DNA from 2 places in the Yersinia intermedia genome. Region 2 is predicted to be linked to the other one. Evidence: predicted binding sites of a transcription regulator. Region 2 holds the regulator's gene; the other holds the start of a gene.

Region 1 (11,938 bases), 1.6 Mb from region 2:
GAGTGAAACCTAGCGTATACCGGCAATTGCAGGTAATAAGGAAGATTACTGACCCTTATTACTCACCAATAATGATGAACCATTACCGGCTGACGCTACTGTTTTATTACCTTGATAAGCGGTAACCAGCGGCCCGCTACTTTGGGCATTTTTCAGTACCCAAACCCGACCATAATGATTGTAGAACCCAGCAGCCTGCCCAGCTTCATGGCCAATGCCCTGATAGATATCAAAATGCTGACCTTTAATTGCACCACCAACATCCAATGCCACCATCAAGCGCATCTGATATTGACCGGTGAATTTCCCCTGATTATCCAGCAAAGGCACTTCAGCTAATAATGTGGTGCCTGGTGGAATCAAGGAACGATCAGACGCAACTGACGCTTTGGCAATCAAGGGAACCGCACTGGCCCCTTTCACTGGCGCGTACATTTCTGGTTTAAAGAACACAAAGGACGGATTCTGCTCAAAAAGCTCTCTGACCTCAGCTTCACTATGAGTTTCAGCCCAGTGGCGGATGGCTTGCATCGACATGTCTGCTTTCGCTACTTCACCACGATCAATCAGCACTTTGCCAATACTGCGGTAAGCATGACCATTCTTACCTGCATAGCCGAAGAAGGTCAGTGGTCGCCCATCGCCATAATCAACATAGCCGCTGCCCTGCACTTCCATCATAAAGTTATCTACCAGCGAGTTGGTATAGGCGATAACTAAATTACGGTTATCCAATGCTCCTGCATATATAGCAGCGCGATCAGGTAAACGGCGCTTTCCTTTAGCAGGCATCCGATAAAGTGGGTGGCGGAATTCACCTTGTGGCGTATAGCGGGCCTGGAGCACTGGAGTGTAGTAGCCCGTAAATTGTACGTTACCGAAATTATCTACGCCTTCCATCTGATAGGCATTCAAACCAAACAAACTTAACTTACTGGTATCGGCCCCTGCCAACATCCAGTTTTCTACCGCATTGAATGTATTACTATTGCGGTTATAGAGACCCGGTGAGGATTGATTAATCACTTTCACCTGATCAGAGAAATCTTTTGCGTTAACTGGCTTACCTGTCGCGTTTGGTTCATTCACCAGTTCCAGTGATTGCTCCAGACGCCCATCCTTATATTGCTGCCCACGATCGGTTGGCCGCGATTGGCACCCCGCCAGAACAGCGATCATTATTCCACTTAGTAGGTATTTGCCCCAACGACTTGTCATTTCACGCCTTCTCTTACTCATTTTATCTACCCGCGAACGATAACAAACGCCTATAGATAAAGGAATCAGCAGGTGGAAAAAAATCCCCTGCCCCGTTATGGGGAAAAAGAAAACAGATAGTTGATAAATTAATCGAAAAAACCTATTTACCCTAATTAAGTGGCAAAACTACTTGCAACAGATCTCATCCAGAGTATAGTGCGCTCAATCGGACGCGGGGTGGAGCAGCCTGGTAGCTCGTCGGGCTCATAACCCGAAGGTCGTCGGTTCAAATCCGGCCCCCGCAACCAACCGATACTGTCTACCAGCAGTATCAAATGTCGTTCGATAGTCTTGAAAGTTAAGACGAATTAAGTAAGAATAGCAGTTGGAAGTAAATAAAGAGTGTAGTGACGGACGCGGGGTGGAGCAGCCTGGTAGCTCGTCGGGCTCATAACCCGAAGGTCGTCGGTTCAAATCCGGCCCCCGCAACCAATTACACTGTTAAGTAATAAAAAGCAATAGTAAGATAGAAAATAGAATTAAGACGGACGCGGGGTGGAGCAGCCTGGTAGCTCGTCGGGCTCATAACCCGAAGGTCGTCGGTTCAAATCCGGCCCCCGCAACCAATTCTTAATCATTTTCATATCAACATCAGACACCCTTAAGGGTGTTTTTTTGTTTCTACCGTTCAATAAAAAATGGCCTTGAGCAAGGGCTATACTGCCCCCGCCCCTATCTATACCACGCCCAATTACAACCGTGCCATCGCTCCACCATTAGCAAAATATGCTTTGATGCCAGCAAAAATAGATTCTGCAACTTGCTGCTGAAAATGGCTGGTACGTAACTTGCGCTCCTCTTCCAGATTACTGATAAACGCGGTTTCAACCAGAATTGAAGGAATATCCGGTGCTTTCAATACGGCGAACCCCGCCTGATCGACACGGTTCTTATGCAGCTTATTAACTTTCCCCATACGATTCAGCACTTCTTTGCCAAACTTCAGGCTGTCATTGATTGTCGCCGTTTGTAGCAAATCAATCATGGTATGGTCCAGATAGCGATCACCACTCTTGCTGACACCACCAATCTGGTCGGCCTCATTCTGTGTCTGGGCCAGGAAACGCGCGGCGGTACTGGTTGCACCCTTGGTTGATAGCGCAAAAACTGAGGAACCTCTGGCTGCCTGACTGGTAAATGCATCCGCATGAATTGAAATAAATAAATCTGCTCGCAATTTACGGGCCTTCGCCACCCGTACTTTCAATGGGATAAAGACATCTTCATTACGGGTCATAAATACCCGCATATTGGATTCTTTCTGAATCAACGCCCGTAACCGACGGGCAATTTGTAGCACGATGTCTTTTTCACGGGTTTTATTTCGACCAATAGCACCGGGATCTTCCCCGCCATGACCCGGGTCCAGCATGATAACTATCGGCCTATCACGCCCTGCTTTACCTGCTTTTGGTGTCTCTGCGGGTAAATTACGCTCCACGTCGCCTTTATTATAATCTTCCAATAATGCCAATAATGGGTCGTCCTCAGCGGAGGTGCTGCCTTGAGTGGGATATAAATCCACCACTAAACGATTTCGAAATTCAGCAAAGGGCTTTAGAGTAAATAACTGGGGGCTGATGCTCTGCTTCAGCTCCAAAACCAACCGGACAGTATTTTTATCAAACTGCCCTACTCGGACCTGCTTCAGATAAGGATCACCAGACTGAACCTGATTAGTTATCTGTTTCAGGACGCTATTTAAATGGACACCTTCAATATCAACCACAATACGATCAGGATTGGTAAGGGCGAATTGGCGATACTTCAGCGGAGTATTGGACTCCAACGTGACCCGGGTATAGGTTGACGAGGGCCAAACCCGGACTGCAATAATTTGTGAGGAAGCAGCAAATCCAACTCGGCTGACACTCAGCATCCAGGCACTAGCAGCACCTTGCAAGAGACGGCGACGCCCAGGATTATGATTTGAATCTGCCATGTAACTCCAAAGTAACTACCAAAATATGAATAAAAAACGCACAAAAAAAATTATGTGCAAAAACTTTAACGAATCAATCCCACGCTGTCATTAGAAAAACATTTTTTATGTTATTCAATTTATTAATACAGATACACCATAGATATGCATTTGATAGTGATTTGGTGCTTGCCATCTTGGTCAAAAAAGAATAAAAATACAAAAATATCGAATAAAAATTCAAAGAGGGTCTGCCGTGAAGGAACGTAGTACTGAACTGGTCCAGGGATTTCGCCACTCAGTTCCCTATATCAACGCGCACCGTGGCAAGACATTCGTTGTCATGTTGGGTGGCGAGGCGATTGAGCATGAGAACTTCGCTAATATCGTTAACGATATAGGTTTGTTGCATAGCCTCGGGATCAGGTTGGTCGTGGTATACGGTGCGCGCCCACAGATCGACAGCAATTTGGCACAGCATCATTACGAACCTATTTATCACAAACATACCAGGGTAACGGATGCTCGAACGCTGGAAATGGTGAAGCAAGCGGCTGGCCTATTGCAGTTGGATATCACTGCAAGATTATCAATGAGTCTCAATAATACCCCGTTACAAGGTGCGCATATTAATGTAGTCAGTGGCAACTTCATTATTGCTCAGCCGCTGGGTGTGGATGATGGTGTGGATTATTGTCATAGCGGGCGTATTCGTCGTATCGATGAAGAGGCAATTCACCGTCAATTAGATAATGGCGCAATCGTGTTATTAGGCCCGGTTGCAGTATCGGTGACCGGTGAGAGTTTTAACCTCACGTCTGAAGAAGTTGCCACACAGTTAGCTATCAAATTAAAAGCAGAAAAGATGATCGGTTTCTGCTCATCCCAAGGGGTGACTGACAGTGAAGGTAATATTATCTCTGAGCTGTTCCCGAATGATGCTCAAAAACGAATTGAAGATCTGGAACAAGAGGGTGATTACAACTCCGGTACAGTGCGTTTTCTGCGTGGCGCGGTGAAAGCTTGCCGCAGCGGTGTACGCCGGAGCCATTTACTGAGCTATCAGGAGGATGGCGCACTGGTACAAGAGCTATTCTCCCGTGATGGTATCGGTACCCAGATCGTTATGGAAAGTGCTGAGCAAGTGCGCCGCGCTACCATCAATGATATTGGTGGCATACTTGAATTGATTCGCCCACTGGAACAGCAAGGCATTCTGGTGCGTCGTTCACGGGAACAGCTTGAAATGGAAATCGACAAGTTCACGATTATTGAACGGGATAATTTGACGATTGCCTGTGCAGCGCTCTATCCGTTTCCTGAAGAACAAATAGGTGAGATGGCCTGCGTGGCGGTACATCCTGATTATCGCAGTTCTTCACGGGGGGAAATGCTACTAAAGCGCGTTGCTGACCAAGCTCGGCAGATGGGGCTTAAAAAGCTGTTTGTACTGACTACACGCAGTATTCACTGGTTCCAAGAGCGCGGTTTTACACCTGCCGAAGTAGAGGTTTTACCGATTCAGAAGCAGGAACTGTATAACTATCAACGGCGCTCAAAGATCCTGCTGGCTGATTTGTAGCTGTACCGACTGTCGCTGTATGTATTGATTGTAGATATTGAGCCTAATTATCTATCAGAACTTATTTAATTTATTCCCCACATAATGAGCATTACAGGGAGGTCGCAAGCCGCGGCCCCCTTGCCAGACCAATTAATGGTCTGCATAACTCACTCTTTGTGGCGCCACGCAGCAAGCGTAAACTCATGTCAACGCATTCAAACGATCCACTAACCCACTCAGACGAAGTGTCGGTGTGCGTATCGCATTGCTTAACACCGTATCGCTGCAATACAGTGTTAAACGCTGGCGGGCGCGGGTTATCGCGGTATAAACCAATTCACGCGTTAATACCGGCATAAAGGTATTTGGTAATACCAGTGCGGTATGTTCAAACTCTGATCCTTGAGACTTATGAACAGTCATGGCATAAGCCGTTTCATGACTGGGAAGACGGCTGGGTTGTACCGATTTTATGTTGCCATCCGGTAACTGGAAATGCACCCGTAGTTCTCCCTCGCCGTCATATAAAGCAATGCCAATATCACCATTGAAGAGGCCTAACGCACTGTCATTAAGCCCGATCATCACTGGCCGACCGGCATACCAACGCCCAGTTGGGCCTGGGGCTCGCTCAATTAACCTCTTGTGATGCAACAATTGTTCAATCCGCTCATTCAATCCACTGACACCAAATGGCCCACTTCGCAATGCACATAACAATTGATAACGACCAAATGCTGCCAGCACATCCGCAGCATGGGCACCTGTGGCTGCCAATTGGAGATAATGCTGATAGCCCGCAACGCAATCCTCCAGCAACCGTTGGTAGTCATCCGAATCAGTTAGAGAAAAATGTTCAACATCTGAATATGCACCCTTAAATACTGATAATGCATCCCGATACTTACCTGCATTAACCGCTAAAGCGAGCTGACCGATGCCCGATTTCTCATCAAACCGATAGCTCTTACGCAATAAACACAGGCTATCACGTACATTGACCGTATCCGTCGGTACTGCTCCAATCGGTATATTTCCGGCCAATGTGCATCCTGTCAGCCGCGCTAACTGTTCTGCACGGGCCTTGCTATAACCCAACTCAGCAAAGCGGCATATATCCCCCAATACCGCCCCGGCCTCAACCGAAGCCAATTGATCTCGGTCCCCGAGGAAAATGACTTGAGCTTTAGCGGGCAAAGCGGCAATTAGCCGCGCCATCATGGGTAAATCCACCATCGACGCTTCATCTACCACCAGCACATCAAGATTTAATGGATTACCTCGGTGATAACGCAAACGTTGACTGTTTGGTTGAGCGCCTAACAAACGATGCAGAGTGGATGCTTGATCGGGCAATAACTTGCGCTCGGCGTCTGTAAGTGTGAGCTGGCGGATGGCATTCCCCAATGACTCAGTCAGCCGCGCAGCAGCTTTACCGGTTGGGGCGGCAAGCTGGATACGTAAACGTTGCCCTGGGCTAAGCTGTATCAGCGCAGTTAATAGCTTGGCTACTGTGGTGGTTTTCCCTGTTCCCGGCCCACCGGAAATCACCGAGATACGGCGAGTAGCAGCAACTGCGGCGGCCACTTTCTGCCAGTCAATCTCCGTGCCTGACCGACCAAATAGGCGGTCCAGTGTCTCTGTTAACAGGTTTTCGTTAACGTCCCTGGCTTCATTAACGAATAAAGCGGTATTGTCACTGGCAATAAACCGCACCACATCCCCCTCGTACTGCCACATCCGTTGAAGATACAATCGTTCATTTTGCAAAACCAACGGCGTTGGCAATGAGCCATCACTGACCGCCGGAGAATTATTTAATACTTGTATCCAACGCGACAGATCTGGAGCACCAGCAGCCTGCCATAATGTTTGAGATAATCCAGCCTGCCGCCCACCAAACAGTTGTTCTGGTTGCAGATAGCTCAATGGCAGACACACATGCCCGGCTCCCGCTTCGGCACTGAGAATAGCCGCTGCCAATTGCAGCATGGGGCCATCATCCCCTGCAATCATGCGAGAAAATTGAACATCCAGAGGGCGTAGTAAGTGGTCACGAACCGCTTGGTCCAGTAGAGCCATCATCTTGATGAATCCTCATCTGCCTGAGCAGTACCACTTTCGTGACCTGAAAGTAGAACAACCTCATTGCCACTGAATAAACAATCCATTCCTTCAATCAGCCCCAGTTCAGGACGACAACTAAATATGCCGTTACCTGGATGTTGTTTATCGACACCACGCAAGAAGAGATAAATGACACCACCGAAGTCACGTTGATAGTCATAATTGCCTAAACGATGACGTAAATAGCGATGTAAAGCCAAGGTATATAGCTGATATTGCAGATCATAACGATGCTCAGCCATCGCTTGAGCCATCAATTGTGCGGTATAAGCGCTGCTGTCTTCCCCTAGCCAATTAGATTTGTAATCTAGTAAGTAATATTTACCCTGCCAGCAGAATACCAAGTCAATAAAGCCCTTAAGCATCCCTCTGACTTGCTGAAAATCTAGCACCGGGCACTGGCGTGAGAGCGGGTCATAATGCTTGATTAAGGCATCTAATTGATTAGCGCGTAGCAAGGTATCGATTGGCAAATAAAACTGTAGTTCCGCCTGCTTGCTATCCGGCGTCAATCCCGCCAAGGTTACGCCCGTATCATTAAGGGGGACATGCATAATGTCACTTAGCCATTGATACAACATTGGCGACCATTGCTCGCCAAAACCCTGTTGCTGCAATTGCTCCGCTAGCCAGTCCGGTTCAATAGGTTGGCTAAAATCTAATGGCTCAAGTAAATCATGCAGAAAAGTCCCCGGTGCGGCCCCTCTGGGGAAGGTATGGGGCGTTAAATCGGCTGCGGCGATGGGTGCTTGTTCACCGACGGCATCACTATCTAACCGTGGTAATAGCTCCTGTAAAGGGATATTCAGAGCCTGCGATTTAGAACCATGCTGCTGTAGGCCGGAATAACTGGTAACCCGCCAAAAGTCATGCATTTGTCGGTTAAACTGACGTGCGGCGAGTTCTGGCAAAATTTCAGGCCGAGGCTGCCAAGCTGTAGCATCAGGACGTTCCGCCAGTAAGACCGCAATGTCACCGCCAGAAGAAGCGGTTAGCTCGGCCAACTTATCAGCCAAATATTGCGCGTCGCCAGCTTGTCCATGTTGAACCAAATAACCTAAAGCGCTAAGGTGCATGTCGCTTTCGCCCTGTTTTTTCCGCCCGCCTTTAATCAGTGGTGCAATACCGATACTGCAATGATAAACCGCACGGGTTAGAGCAACGTAGAGTAACCGTAAGTCTTCTGCCAACCGCTCTTCTTCCGCCAAAGACTGGCTCTCTTCATCAGCATTCAGATCAAGCAGAGCCTCAAAGCTATGACGATCGTGATATAGCACGTCCTGCTGCTGACGGAAATTACCGACAAAAGGGAGCCAAACCAACGGATATTCCAACCCTTTTGATTTATGAATTGTAATCACCTGAACCAAATGGCGATCACTTTCCAAACGCAATTGCTGGTTATCCGACTGATGATTTGGTTGCGCTATTTGTTGTGCCAGCCAACGGATTAGTGCGTGCTCACTATCAAGTTGTGATGCAGCCTCTTGTAGTAGCTCCCCCAAATGCAGCAAATCTGTCAACCGGCGTTCTCCACCAGGGGTCGCCAGCAAGTTTTCAGCTAAATGGCGCTGTGCCATAATTTCCCGCAGCATAGGAAGCACACCACGGCGCTGCCAATGTTGACGATAACCATCGAATTCATCGACCAGCGTATCCCAGGCGCGCTCATCGTGATTCAATGCATCCAACATCTGTGCATCCAATCCCAGCATCCCAGTTGCCATCGCACTGCGTAAGGCTCTCTCCTGCTCTGGGGCCAGCACAGCCTGCAATAACCACAATAGATCTTTGGCTTCCGCCGTATCAAACACACTGTCGCGATTGGACAAGTAAACCGATGGGATAGCCAGAGCACTCAGTGCATCGCGGACCAAAGCAGCCTCTGCCCGGCTACGAACCAAAATAGTAATATCAGATGCCTGAACCGGTCTGGAGCCTGCCGTTGTCACTAACTGCGCCAACCCCTTCTGCCCATCCACCAGCCAGTCACGGATTTGACTGGCGCACTGCCGGGCCATCAATTGTTGGTATTCACTAACCCCAACCCCCTCCCCCGGTTGCAGCCAAAAAGAGATAGCTGGCTGCTTTTTCCCTTTAATTTCAAAAGATAGACGGCTATTTTTTTCAGCAGCCGCCACCTTGATAAAGGGGATTTGTTCAAACAGAAAAGGAACTTCAACCGAACTAAAAAGCCTGTTTACTGATTGAACCATCGGGAAAGAGGAGCGCCAATTAGTCTCTAGCGTATAGTGGGCACTTACTTCTGAGCGAGCGCGAATATAGGTAAAAATATCTGCACCACGGAAGGCATAAATAGCCTGTTTAGGGTCACCAATCAGTAATAAACCACACTCACTTTGGTTACCATAAAGCGTGTGGAAAATACGGTATTGCTGGGGATCGGTATCCTGAAACTCATCAATCATTGCTACTGGATAACGGGTGCGAATAGATTGAGCTAACAACTCGCCACCTGGCTGCTGTAATGCTGCATCCAATTTACTGAGCAAGTCATCAAAGCCCAATTCCGCCCGCTGCCGTTTCTCCTGCTGGACAGATGTTCGTATTTCGCTAATTGCGCGAGCTAAAATCAGATCTCTTAGCGTCAAAGGTTGTTCGAAGATACTGTCTATTGCACTGAACACCGAGTGTTGTGGGGCCGCACCTTTTTTGGTTTTCTCAAATAGTATCGATTGGCGAAACTTTTCCAACTCTTTAGGCAACTGATAATCGCCGGTCTCCTGCACTGCCCATATCCCAACCTTTTCTAGCCAGTTAGGTAAATATCGGCTGCTGTAGCTACGCTTATCAACGCCTGATGCGCTAATCAACGCTTCCAACTCATGAGCCACCGCACGCCACTGCGCTTTGACAGCATCAATTTGCACAACTATTTGCTGATGCCGACTGAGTATCGTTTCATCATCACCAGGCGCTTGCCGAAATTTTGGTGTTTCCCCCTGCAAATAAGTGGAAAGGTCTTTGAGCAATGCCTCAGGCCCACTCCATTCCTGGCTGACTGCGCGTGCCACAGCCAACGGGAGCGGATAGCAGTGACGCCGCCAAAAATCGGCACAGGCCTGTCTGCGTAAGGGCTGTTCATCCTGAAGCAATGTTTGTTCAAACAAAATGCCAGATTCAAAAGCATTATTAGACAGCATTCTCTGACAAAAGCCGTGAATGGTATAAATTGCAGCTTCATCCATCTGACGCTCAGCAGCAAGTAGCTGTGCTGCGGCCTCGTTCAGATCACCAATTTCGGCTAATAAAGCCTTATGCATTAGGTCATCGCTGACTCCCCGCACGCAAGCAATACGCAACCCATGGATATTGTCGCGAATTCGCCCTCTCAACTCTTCAGTTGCGGCCTCAGTAAAGGTCACCACCAGGATTTCGTCTACCATTAGCGGGCGACTAAACGCGGCGCGCGCGCCTAAACCAAGCAGCAATCGCAGATAAAGAACCCCAATGGTAAATGTCTTACCAGTACCGGCAGAGGCTTCGATCAGCCTCTCACCGTATAAAGGGAGCGTCAGCGGCTCTAGCCGCTGGGGAGTCATTGATGTCATGGAACCAGTACCTTCTGCGGCAGGGTCGCCTGCAAGGCAGATGTTGTCGGATAGGTCGTCCATCCTTTAGGCACCGCATACCCACCCGCCGTTTGCCCCTGACCTTTAACTTGAGAAAGCAGAGCCAGACCTTGCGGTTTAATCACTGCTTGCTGGAAGAAATCAGCTAATGCAGTGCTGTTAAGTTGCTTCACATGAGCAATCATTTTCTCGCGGCTATCAAACGCAAAATTATTACGATTGAAATCATTACTGTAACGGCTAGTCTCTTCCTCCAAGGTCTGTGGTCGTTGCAGTAACTGGTTAATTAACCCTTGTTTATATTGTTCAAAATCAGCAGGTTTCATTTCACGCAGGCGTTTTTCAGCCTGCGGATAGAAAGCAAGATAGCGTTGATACAGGTAATCAGGTTGTTTGCTGTTACTTTGCAACAAGAACCCCAGCCCCCACTGGCGACCAACCGACATCGGGAAGGCAAATACCGCATAACCGAGTTGTTCTTCGGTTCGTAGCTGATCATAGAACCACGGTTGAACAATTTGCCCCAGCAAAGCACTGTGCGCCATACCGTCAATTTCTGTATAGCCGGTGGGAACATAGACTGCTGCCAGTGCAGCATCAGAACTGCTGCCAAGCCGTTCCATATTGGCCAGTTGAGCCTTCTCAACAACAACATCTTCGCCGGTCCACCAAGTGGTACCCGTTGAAGCCAACTGTTTTTTCAACGATTCTGCCAGTTCGGTAACCTGCTGAGCCGTCATATTACCCACCGCCAATACTTTCAGCGCGGATTGTTTCAGCAAGCTATCACGATAAGTCAGCACATCTTGCACGTTGATAGTATCAAGCAATTTGCGCCGTTCATTGCGTTCGGAATAAGGAACCTGAGACAACAGTTTAGCTGGCTGAATTGCCAGTTCATAAGCTTTGCCTTTCTCGGCCACGTCCAACTGCTCGCGATACCAAGATTTAGCCTGCACTAATTGATCTTCTGTTGGTGTGAAGCTGGAGTAACCTTCAACCAGCGTGGTTAGCAATTGCGGCATCCGCTGTGTGAAACCATTAGCACTGACATACAAACCGTTGTTAGGCGCGGTTGAGAAACTGATCCCGCCGATCGAGGCTTGGTAACTCAGCTCATCAAGTGAAAGACCTGCCAGATAATCAGTCAGGGCAAAGAGCACCTGATGGCGGGCGGTATCCAACGCATGTGGATTGCGAAAAGCAAGCGTGATATCGGCTTTCGGTTCATCAGCAAAATACTGACTTGGCATGTAAAACACCCGTAACCCCGGTTGTTCCGCGACATTCTGTGGCCGGATGATATTTTTATCAGCTTTGATCAGAGTAAAGTTATCTGGGATGTAGGGGTTAAGTGCCGGTAGATTCAGGGTGATATTCTCCCCAAGTTGTTGCCAGTCTTTCATCTCTTGTGGGCTAATTTTATTGACCTGATAAGGAGCATCAACAAAATAGGCTACTTTATTGTGAGGT
Region 2 (11,938 bases):
CAAATTGATAATCTCAAAATGCGCCTCAATGGGCAGGCGACAGATTATGCACTCTCGATCCGTTCTGATTTTAAAGGTACTGACTTGCCACCGGCAGTGTTCACCCTTGACGGTAAAGGGAATGTCGAGCAATTCAATCTGACCCGTTTACGCCTGGCGGCATTGCAAGGTAACACTGATCTGACTGGTGTAGTGGATTGGAGTAAAGCAATCAGTTGGAACTCGGTATTAACCTTATCGGGCATTAACACCGCGAAGCAGTGGCCGGAGTGGCCAGCAAAATTGGACGGTAAAATTGTCACCCGTGGCAGTATTCATGGTGGTAGTTGGCAATTACAGGTGCCAGAGCTGGCGCTGGACGGCAATGTGAAACAAAACCGAGTGACGGCTCGTGGCTCCCTGACTGGGAATGCGGCAGGCCAGTGGCATATTCCGGGCATTAATCTGGCATTAGGCCGTAATAAATTAGATGTGAAAGGTGACCTTAGTGACACCTGGCAGCTCGATGCCAATGTGGATGCGCCACAACTTGATGGCGCGTTACCGGGATTGGGTGGAGTGGTGAAAGGCGCGCTGAAATTGCGCGGCAACCTTAAAGCACCGCAACTGCTGGCTGATCTTACCGCCAGCCGCCTGCAATGGCAGGAGCTGACCATTAACCGCATTAAGATTGACGGCGATGTTCGCTCAACGGATCAAATCCAGGGGCAGTTGGCAATCAGGGTTGAACAACTGAAGCAAGCGGATCTGGTCGTCAGTTTATTGACGCTGGATGCCCGTGGTAGCGAGAAACAGCATCAGTTGCGCCTGAATATACAAGGGGAGCCAGTCTCTGGTCAGTTGGCACTGGATGGCAGCTTCGATCGTCAGCAAGAGCGTTGGCGCGGTTCGCTCAATAATACTCGCTTCGATACGCCGGTAGGTGAATGGCGTCTAAGCCGCGCGATGTCATTGGATTACCAAAATAGCTTACAGCGAGTCACCATCGGGCCTCATTGTTGGCTTAACCCGAATGCGGAACTTTGTGCTCCTCGGGCGATTGAAGCTGGCCCAAGCGGGCAGGCGAGTGTGGTACTTAATCGCTTTGATTTAGCGATGCTCAAACCATTCCTTGGGCCGGATACCACCATGAGTGGCGTGTTCACTGGCCGGGCCGATGTTAGTTGGAAGGCCGGTGGCAGCCTGCCAGATGTACGGGTGTCGCTCAGTGGCAATGGGGTCAAAGTGCAGCAAGTGGTGCAAGGTAACCCGCTACCGATTGCTTTTGAAACGCTGAATCTCAATGGTGGCCTGACCAATGGGCAAGTGCGGGCTGACTGGTTGATTAAACTGGTAAATAACGGCCAGTTCTCTGGGCAGGTACAGGTTGCTGATCCACAAGGGCGGCGCAATTTATCCGGTAATATTGCTATCAGTAATATTTCGTTGGCAATGATTAACCCGATACTGAGTGATGGTGAAAAAGCCGCTGGTACATTAAACGCCAATCTGCGTTTAGGGGGGAATGCGAAGAGCCCGTTAGTCTTTGGCCGTTTGGCGCTGGATAATGTCGATGTTGACGGTAGTTGGATGCCATTTGATATTACCGAAGGGCGTCTGGCGATGAATTTCGACGGTATGACCTCAACGCTAGAGGGGTTAATTCGGACGTCTCAAGGGCAGCTCAATCTATCCGGTGATGCCGACTGGCGTGATATTAATGCCTGGCGCGCTCGGATCGCCGCAAAAGGCAATAAGTTGCGGGTTACGATCCCACCAATGGTACGGATTGATGTTTCACCGGACATTGTTTTTGAAGCGACACCGCAGTTGTTCACCCTCAATGGTTCGGTTGATATCCCATGGGCGCGGATAACAGTACAAGAAGTGCCTGAAAATGCGGTAGGTGTCTCGTCAGATGAAGTGATGCTCAATAACGATCTGAAACCTATCTCCCCACGGACGGCCAGTATTCCAATCAACAGTAACCTGGTGATTCGGGTAGGTAATGATGTGCGCCTGAATGCATTTGGCTTGAAAGCCCGTTTGCAGGGTAACTTGAAAATGATTCAGGATCAGCGCGGGTTGGGCTTGAACGGGCAAATTAATATTCCATCGGGTAGCTTCCGTGCTTATGGTCAGGATTTAATCGTCAATAAAGGGATATTGCTGTTCTCCGGCCCGCCGGATCAACCGTTACTCAATATCGAAGCGATACGAAATCCAGAGGCTACAGCAGACGGCGTTACTGCCGGTGTGCGGGTTACTGGGATGGCAGATGCTCCACGGCTAGAAGTGTTCTCGGATCCGGCTATGTCACAGCAGGAAGCGTTATCTTACCTGCTGCGTGGTCAGGGGTTGAGTAATTCAGGGGCCGACAGTGGCATGATGACCTCAATGCTTATTGGTATGGGGGTTGCGCAAAGCGGTAAACTTGTGGGTAAAATCGGCGAGGCATTTGGTGTCAGTAACCTGGCACTGGATACGCAGGGAGTCGGAGATAGCTCACAAGTGGTAGTCAGTGGTTATGTCACCAAAGATCTGCAAGTAAAATACGGTGTGGGTATATTTGACTCGCTGGCGACGTTAACATTACGTTATCGGTTGATGCCAAGGTTGTATCTGGAAGCAGTGTCTGGTATTGATCAGGCATTAGATGTGCTTTATCAGTTTGAGTTCTAACAATGCGAATTATTGTCTACGGTAGTTTACGGCGCAAGCAAGGTAATAGTCATTGGATGACGGACGCCCAGTGGTTGGGTGAACATGACCTTGAAGGCTTTGATATGTACAACTTAGGTCATTATCCGGCGGTTATCCCTGGAGACGGCACTGTGCATTGTGAAGTTTATCGGATTAACTCATCTATTATGAATGAGTTAGATGAACTTAAAAGTAATACTAAGGATTACCGGCGCGAACTTATTCAGACGCCTTATGGTAGCGCGTGGATATACCTTTATCGCTTACCGCTCGAAGGTGTACCACGTATCTACAGTGGCGACTGGCTAAAACGCCATGAAGAAAGCGGCAAACCGTAAAATTAAGCTGTAATTAACAAAAAAAACACCGCTTACAGGGCGGTGTTTTTACTTTTCATGCTTAAAGCATTTTCAAAAGGTGCTTTTTGACATGCGAAACGGGAAATTACTTCTTCGCGCGTTCGAAAGAGGACAGGATCTCGGCTTTAGCAGCGGCGGCATCTTCCCAACCGTCCACTTTCACCCACTTGCCTGTTTCCAAGTCTTTGTAATGTTCAAAGAAATGTTTGATCTGTGCTTTCAGCAGTTCTGGCAGATCTTGCACGTCTTTTATGTGATCGTATTCTTTAGTCATTTTGCTGTGTGGAACCGCAACCAGCTTGGCATCTTCACCCGCTTCGTCAGTCATTTTCAACACACCAACCGGACGGCAACGGATCACTGAACCTGGTTGCAACGGATACGGTGTTGGCACCAGCACATCAACCGGGTCGCCATCTAATGACAGAGTGTTGTTGATATAACCGTAGTTACATGGATAGAACATGGCAGTAGACATGAAGCGGTCTACAAACAGCGAGCCAGTTTCTTTATCGATTTCATATTTGATCGGATCCGCATTCGCAGGGATTTCGATCACTACATAGATATCTTCTGGCAGGTCTTTACCTGCGGGTACTTGGTTCAAGCTCATGTCGGTTTCCTTTTATCAAACCAGAAATGGAGTGTTGGCTATTATAGCCAAGTCGATTTGAAAGTACTCCCATTTTTCGGACGGTTCCGCGCATGGAGCGCTATTTCCGCCTGACGGTGATTTGCCTGTGGCAGAGCGCTCTCTATGAGCCACATAAAAAAACAGCGGCTTGTGGCCACTGTTTTATGTATTTCTCTGTCACTGTTGGATTTAGTGCAAGTTACTTGGCTTCTTCATCCGGGAATCTAGCAATAAAACCTTCTGCGTCTTCCACCATGGATTTGGTACCGACAAAGAAAGGTGCGCGCTGATGCAGTTTCTCTGGCACGATATCCAGAATGCGGTTCACCCCATCCGTCGCCTTACCACCGGCTTGCTCTGCCAGGAAGGCCATAGGGTTGCATTCGTACAGTAAACGCAGTTTCCCTTGAGGGTGGCTAGCCGTGCTTGGGTAAATATAAATCCCGCCTTTCAACAGGTTACGGTGGAAATCGGCAACCAGTGAACCAATGTAGCGCGAGGTATACGGGCGCTTGGTGGCTTCATCTTGCTCCTGGCAGTACTTGATGTATTTCTTCACACCCAATGGGAATTTAATGTAGTTCCCTTCGTTGATGGAATACATGCAACCGGTTGCGGGATAACGCACTTTTTCGCCGGATAAACAGAAAACACCCAGCGATGGATCATAAGTGAAAGTATGAACACCATAACCGGTGGTATACACCAACATAGTTGATGAGCCGTATACCACATAACCAGCTGCAACTTGCTTTGTGCCCGGTTGCAGGAAGTCAGCTTCGGTAATCGGAGTACCAAAGGGGGTAATGCGGCGGTAGATGGAGAAAATAGTACCGACGGACACATTCACATCTATATTTGAAGAGCCATCCAGTGGATCCATCAGAACGACATATTTGGCATTTTCTGCCCGGCCACCATCAAAGATAACAATATCATCTTCTTCTTCGGACGCGATACCGGCAACTTCGCCCCGCGCTTTTAGGGCCGCTTTCAATTTTTCATTGGCAAACAAGTCCAGTTTCATCTGGTCTTCGCCCTGAATATTGGAAACGCCGCTGGCACCTAAAATATCAACCAGACCTGCTTTGTTGATATCGCGATGGATAATCTTCGCGCCGAGTTTGATTGCTGAAAGTAATGCAGTTAATTCGCCGGTGGCGTGAGAGAAGTCTAGCTGTTTCTCAACTATGAATTCGCCTAACGTTTTCATGACTCAATCCCTGGATCTACGGTTAAATATCGATTTATTAACAAACAACTCACCTGATTGCAGCAGTGTAGCCCAAAGGTAAGAATGATTCATAGGCAATTCCATTTCTTCTCTCTGTTCTGAGCGGTAGAATGGTGACAAACTCGAAGCTTATTAATACGGAAAATTTATGCGCATTCACATATTAGGTATCTGCGGCACTTTTATGGGCGGCCTGGCAATGCTGGCCCGTTCATTAGGTCATGAAGTGACGGGAGCGGATGCTAACGTGTATCCACCAATGAGCACGTTGCTGGAGAATCAAGGGATCGATTTAATTCAGGGATACTCTCCCGCTCAATTGAGCCCTCCCCCGGATTTAGTGATCATTGGTAATGCCATGAGCCGCGGTAACCCTTGTGTTGAAGCTGTATTAGAGCAAGGTATCCCTTATGTTTCTGGCCCACAATGGCTACATGACCATGTATTGCCAGGGCGCTGGGTATTAGCGGTGGCGGGTACCCACGGTAAAACCACGACTGCGGGCATGGTGACCTGGATACTGGAAGCCTGCGGTTATGAACCCGGCTTTGTCATTGGCGGAGTACCGGGTAATTTTGATGTCTCAGCACGTTTAGGTAATAGCCCATTCTTTGTTATTGAGGCTGATGAATATGATTGCGCCTTCTTTGATAAGCGCTCCAAGTTCGTTCACTACAGCCCAAGAACGCTGGTTATGAATAACCTTGAGTTCGATCATGCCGATATTTTTGACGATCTGAAAGCTATCCAGAAGCAATTCCATCATCTGGTACGTTTAGTACCAGGGACAGGCAAAATCATCGTGCCAGATAATGATAATCACCTGAAGCAAGTGATGGCGATGGGGTGCTGGAGTGAGCAAGAGTTGGTTGGCGAAACTGGCAGTTGGTTCGCACGCAAAGTATCAACCGATGCCAGCGTTTATGAAGTATTTCTTGATAATAAATTAGTGGGTGAGGTCAGTTGGTCGCTGGTGGGTGAACACAATATGCATAACGGTTTGATGGCGATTGCCGCTGCCCGTCATGTCGGGGTTTCCCCCGCCGATGCTTGCAAGGCACTGGGTAATTTCATTAATGCCCGCCGCCGTTTGGAGCTACGTGGTGAAGCAAATGGTGTCACTGTTTATGATGATTTTGCTCATCATCCTACCGCTATTCTTGCCACCCTGGCGGCACTGCGCAGTAAAGTGGGTGGGACGGCTCGTATTCTGGCCGTTTTGGAGCCACGCTCTAACACGATGAAATTAGGGTTATGTAAAAATGAGTTGGCACCTTCATTAGGGCGTGCGGATGAAGTGTTTCTGTTCCAGCCGCAGCATATCCCTTGGCAGGTAGTGGAAGTGGCTGAAGCATGTATTCAGCCTGCGTATTGGAGTGCTGATATTGATACGTTAGTCGATATGATCGTGAAAACAGCACAACCAGGTGATCACATTTTGGTGATGAGTAACGGTGGTTTTGGTGGGATTCATAACAAACTGCTGAGCGCTTTGGATAAAAAAGCGGAACAAGAAACGTTATCGCAGGATTAAACCGGATAAAAAAAGCCCCCGCGATAGCGGGGGTAAAGGGTTCGTCGGATAGACGAGGGATTATTCGGGGGCTGACTTCAGCCAACATTTTGTTGTAATCAATACTCTATTCAATAAGCTAAAAATTAGTATTTATCTTTATTTTCAGTCTATTAAGTAAATTATCAAGATACGAAAGTATGCCCCTCTATGCGGGGCATTTACTTTCATTCCTGGCGTTTAATCTTATTTGTAAATTTTGGCAGTGGCATGCCAGCCATTGTCTTCACGCACACCAATGATTTTGTATGCAGTAGCGCCTTCACTGTCAGCTTTATTCGCAATGGCCTGTTCAATATCAGAAGGAGCACCGGTAATACCGCTCACACTGATTGCGCCTAAATCAGTCATTTTGCTTGCTTGTGCGGCATTGACTGATTCAGCAGCAGATGCACCGAAAGCAACCACAGAAAGTAAACTCAGAGCTGTAAGGGTAGTTTTGATTTTCATGATTTTTCCTCAATCAGATTCAATAACCTAAAAGTGCTTTGAATGATTTTTTGTACTTTTAGTTTATTGTTTTTACTGGTTATTTAACTTTTATTTCAATTTTGGCTTCACGCCATGTTTGATGTATCTATCGCGAATTACTGGTAAATCTTGGCAGTGGCATGCCAGTTATTCTCTTCTCGAACTTCGATCACTTTGTAAGCTTTAGCGCCCATAGCATCAGCTTTATCCGATAGCGCCTGACGAATATCAGAGGGTGCACCGTTAAGGCCACTGACGGTGATGGTGCCCATAGGTTGTAATTTTGCCGCCTGATTTTCATTAATGGAATCCGCTGCAAAAACACCAAATGACAGTGCAGACAGGATGCTAATGGTTGCGATGGTAGCTTTAATATTCATGTTGTTGCCTCTATTTGTTCTTTATCACTTCTTATGAAGTGTGATTTGCGTCACGAAAATGAGTATACATCTAGTAACTGAGAATATTAATAGCAAGCTAATAATATTTAAGGTCACTTTATCGTTAGTGACTACTTTTTAAGAACTAAAAGGAATAAAAAGTGACTAAAAAACAACATGTTTGATTAAAAATATAATGTTTTCAATTAAATAAGCGTTTTTGACTAAAAGTGCGTTACTGCGTGGCGGTTTTGACTGCAATAGAGAGAACGGTAGGATGATTTTGCGGTTTAGGCGGGAATTAGTAGCTGTATGCCCTGGCTAAAGGCTAAGGAGGTGTGATGAATGGAATAACAATAACAAAGATACAGTGCGGCGCAAAAGGCCGCATCTATATATACCAAACATAAAGGTGTGGAATTAAAGCTCTTGATCGAATAACCCGAGGATAGCTTCATGCAGTTGTTTAACAGTAAAACCTCTGGCAGGCGTTGTGAAAATGGTATCGTCACCGGCAATACTACCTAAGATACCTTCAGCTTTACCTAATGAATCCAGCAGGCGGGCGATCAACTGGGCTGCTCCTGGGCTGGTATTAATCACAACGACCGAATCATTATAATCGACATCCAAAACCAGATTTTTTAGTGGGCTACTGGTTGTTGGTACCCCCAATTCTGCTGGTAAGCAGTAAACCATCTCCATTTTGGCGTTACGCGTTCTAACCGCGCCGAATTTAGTCAGCATACGCGAAACTTTGGATTGGTTAATATTTTCAAAGCCTTCTTCCTGCAAGGCCAAAACGATCTCACCTTGAGAACTGAATTTCTCTTCTTTCAATAACGCCTTAAACGCCTTGATAAGATCTTCTTGTTTTGCTGGATTACGCATTTTCTATGCCTTGAACAGTCAATAATGAATAGGATTATTATGCATATAAATGAATTTTTATTCAACATGACTATGGAGTATTGGCGATAAAAGCGCTGATATCAAGGTGTGGTGAAATTTTAACATCATCTTACTGTTACGATTATGCTAAATCAGTTTTTATTAACATTCGGCTTGAGTAACCAAAATGTTATTAAAATGATGTTGTTCTGATGTAACAGAAGGGTGTAATGTAACCGCCGATTAACCTGTCATGAATACTTCGGTAAATTTTAGAATAATGTGCGCTATATCATTAATGAATAAGCGATTTACTCTAAAATACATAAGTCTTATGCGCCTTTTTGATGCGTGATATCTCAATCTGACTGTTAATAGATTGTGTTTAAAATCACAATAAATTAAGGTGCCTAAATAGATGAATTCACGGCAAATTTAAATTAAATATAAAAAGGAGTATAGGATGAAAGTTGCAGTTCTCGGTGCCGCTGGTGGTATCGGCCAGGCCCTCGCTCTTCTACTCAAGACCCAGCTTCCTTCCGGTTCAGACCTCTCATTATATGATATCGCGCCAGTGACTCCTGGTGTTGCGGTTGATCTGAGCCATATCCCGACTGCTGTTAATATTAAAGGCTTTAGCGGCGAAGATGCTACCCCAGCCCTTCAAGGGGCCGATATTGTTCTGATTTCTGCTGGTGTTGCACGGAAACCAGGCATGGATCGTTCAGATCTGTTCAATGTTAATGCCGGTATCGTCCGTAATCTGGTTGAGCAAATCGCGCGTACTTGCCCGAAAGCATTAATCGGTATCATTACCAACCCAGTTAACACGACTGTTGCAATCGCCGCAGAAGTGCTGAAAAAAGCCGGTGTTTACGACAAGAACAAATTATTTGGCATTACAACACTGGATACCATCCGCTCTAATACCTTTGTTGCTGAACTTAAAGGTAAGCAACCTCAGGATATCGAAGTGCCGGTTATCGGTGGGCACTCTGGTGTTACTATTTTGCCATTGTTGTCACAAATTCCAGGCATTAGCTTTACCGAGCAAGAAGTGGCTGATCTGACTAAACGTATCCAGAATGCGGGTACTGAAGTTGTTGAAGCAAAAGCCGGTGGCGGGTCAGCGACCCTGTCTATGGGGCAAGCTGCGGCACGTTTTGGTCTTTCTCTGGTCCGTGCTCTGCAAGGCGAAAGCAATGTTGTTGAATGTTCTTACGTTGAAGGTGACGGTAAATATGCCCGTTTCTTTGCTCAGCCAATCCTGTTAGGTAAAAACGGTGTTGCTGAACGTAAAGACATTGGCAAACTGAGTGCTTTTGAACAACAAGCGCTAGAAAGCATGCTTGATGTGTTGCACAAAGATATCGAGCTGGGCGAGCAGTTCGTCAATAATAAGTAGTAGCAGGGGCTTAAAGCTGCCCCTGAGATAATATTATCAACCGCCGAAGCAATGTTCGGCGATTTGATGAAATGGTCACCTCCACCCTGTGAGCGATAAGCTGGCAGGGTTTTTTTATGCCCGAACAATAGCTGGGCGTATCCTCACTTTTCGGTCAATAAGTACCCCTGTCTTTGGATCAAAATAACGTGTCGGCCAGATTTCGGAAGGATGAATGTCCAAACATTCGGCAATCAACCATTCCCCCTTTGGCCAGGGACGAGTTAACGCATTGGCAAGTGTAGATGAACTTAACCCTGCTTTACGGGAGAGAGCGGCTAACGTTGTGCCTTTTTTACGTAGGGCGGCAATGATGTCTGCTGGGTGCCAATCAGATTTCTTTAAAATCATCTTTAATCCTTTTTTTTCTAAGCAGATGGCGCGTTAGTGATATAAATAACGGTACATTGTTAATCGTACTGTGAACAGAAAGTGACCATTTAGAAAGATCATACCATTTATTTTCTAAAAGATTTTAAATGTTTTCTAAATATTCCTTTTTTGAGCCACAACGCATATTAGGAAGCAACACCATGAAAAAAGAGTGGTTTGCCGCTAAGGAATTGGCAGGTCTTGAAGGATTACCATCGTCACCACAAGGTATTAACCTTATGGCGAAACGTGAGGGATGGGAACAGCGCCGCCGTCGTGGCGTTCAAGGGAAAGCAGTGGAATACCATGTTGAGAGTTTGCCCTCCACTATAATGAATTCATTACATCTACGGGAGGAGCCAGCACAGTATACGCCAGTGCGACAAGACCCATTGGCCCTATGGGTAGAGGCTTACTATCGTTTTACTGAGGCTGAAAGGGAGCAAGTTATTACGTTTATTTTTCGGGAAGGAGCTAAAAGCCTGATCGAACGGCTAACAACAGATTAGCCCACCAGGTGCTCACTTCGCGTTAGGGACTTGCTACAGCGGCTCATTGATAGAGTATAGATATGAAAAAACAATGGATTACCGCAGTTGAGCTGATTGGCATCGGTGGGTTGCCTAAAAGTCCAGCAGGGGTTAATGGCCGAGCCAGAAAGGAAGGTTGGGAACGCCGGCGTAAACTGGGGGTGCAGGGAAAGGCGGTGGAATATGCCATCGAGGGGCTGCCACCTGATGTGCTGAATGTTTTACGCTTGAAAGAAAATCCTGCTGAGTATGTTGTGCCGCGCAATGACCCATTGGCCATATGGATTGAAGCCTACCATCAGCTCACTGATGTTGAGCGCTCGCAAGCTATTGCATTTTTGCTGCGGGAAGGGGTAGGAACACTGATGAAGCGTTTATCTTAAAAGCAGAAAAGAGAAACCCGAGCGGTAAGACGCGAGTTTCTCAATAGTTTCTTTATAAGGGTTTAAAAGTTGCGTTGTACGGCAATATGCGCTAAACCTTCGAGCGCCAGACGGTATTCACTTTCAGGCAGGATCTGTAACGCAGCAATGGCTTTATCTGCTTCTTCCTCTGCACGCCGGCGGGTATAGTCAAGTGAGCCACACTGCTGCATTGCTGCCAATACTGGCTCGAGCAAATGGCGGCCATTGCCTTGTTCAATTGCTTGCCGAATCATGGCGGCTTGCTCTACTGTGCCATTATGCATGGCATGCAGAAGGGGCAATGTAGGCTTGCCTTCATTGAGGTCATCACCGGTATTTTTGCCCAAAGTGGTGCCATCAGAGCTGTAATCAAGCAGATCATCAATTAGCTGGAATGCAGTACCCAGATAACGACCATAGTTCTGTAATGCCAACTCCTGCGTTTCTGTGGCATCAGCCAACACGGCAGCAGACTGTGACGCCGCTTCGAACAAACGGGCCGTTTTGCTATAGATAACCTGCATATAGTTTTCTTCAGTGATGTCAGGATTATTACAGTTCATTAACTGTAAGACTTCACCTTCAGCAATAACGTTTGTGGCTTCAGACATTAAAGTAAGAACGCGCAGAGACTCCAGGCCGGTCATCATCTGGAATGAGCGTGTATAGATATAGTCGCCCACCAATACACTGGCGGCGTTACCAAATGCAGCGTTAGCTGTCGCCTTACCACGGCGCATATCAGATTCATCGACCACATCATCATGCAGCAAGGTTGCTGTATGGATAAATTCAATCAATGCCGCGACGGTGATATGCTTATCACCTTCATAGTGCAATGCACGGGCCACCAAAACGGCAATCATTGGGCGAATTCGTTTCCCGCCACCACTGATAATGTAATGGCCCAATTGATTGATGAGAACGACATCAGAGTTCAACTGGTTGAGAATTGTTGTGTTTA

The links. Region 2 encodes ArgR, which controls arginine synthesis, uptake and breakdown. Its sites were predicted from a motif close to ANTGAATAAAAATACANT; they were not measured.
Positions count from the first base shown of each region.
Region 1: argA (amino-acid N-acetyltransferase) is a predicted target of ArgR. The motif match lies at 3,388-3,405, and genes of this name have one in related genera.

Region 1 is NZ_LR134116.1:976,099-988,036, reverse strand. Features, by position in the region: gene mltA (murein transglycosylase A) at 46-1,218, opposite strand; tRNA gene EL015_RS04540 (tRNA-Met) at 1,432-1,508, shown strand; tRNA gene EL015_RS04535 (tRNA-Met) at 1,616-1,692, shown strand; tRNA gene EL015_RS04530 (tRNA-Met) at 1,750-1,826, shown strand; gene amiC (N-acetylmuramoyl-L-alanine amidase AmiC) at 1,952-3,202, opposite strand; gene argA (amino-acid N-acetyltransferase) at 3,438-4,763, shown strand; gene recD (exodeoxyribonuclease V subunit alpha) at 4,947-6,830, opposite strand; gene recB (exodeoxyribonuclease V subunit beta) at 6,827-10,444, opposite strand; gene ptrA (pitrilysin) at 10,441-11,938, opposite strand, start outside.
Region 2 is NZ_LR134116.1:4,174,514-4,186,451, reverse strand. Features, by position in the region: gene tamB (autotransporter assembly complex protein TamB) at 1-2,661, shown strand, start outside; gene EL015_RS19115 (gamma-glutamylcyclotransferase family protein) at 2,664-3,020, shown strand; gene ppa (inorganic diphosphatase) at 3,127-3,654, opposite strand; gene fbp (class 1 fructose-bisphosphatase) at 3,875-4,888, opposite strand; gene mpl (UDP-N-acetylmuramate:L-alanyl-gamma-D-glutamyl-meso-diaminopimelate ligase) at 5,058-6,443, shown strand; gene EL015_RS19095 (YdgH/BhsA/McbA-like domain containing protein) at 6,669-6,932, opposite strand; gene yhcN (peroxide/acid stress response protein YhcN) at 7,070-7,333, opposite strand; gene argR (transcriptional regulator ArgR) at 7,754-8,224, opposite strand; gene mdh (malate dehydrogenase) at 8,688-9,629, shown strand; gene EL015_RS19075 (helix-turn-helix domain-containing protein) at 9,744-10,019, opposite strand; gene EL015_RS19070 (DNA-binding protein) at 10,202-10,549, shown strand; gene EL015_RS19065 (DNA-binding protein) at 10,612-10,953, shown strand; gene ispB (octaprenyl diphosphate synthase) at 11,016-11,938, opposite strand, start outside.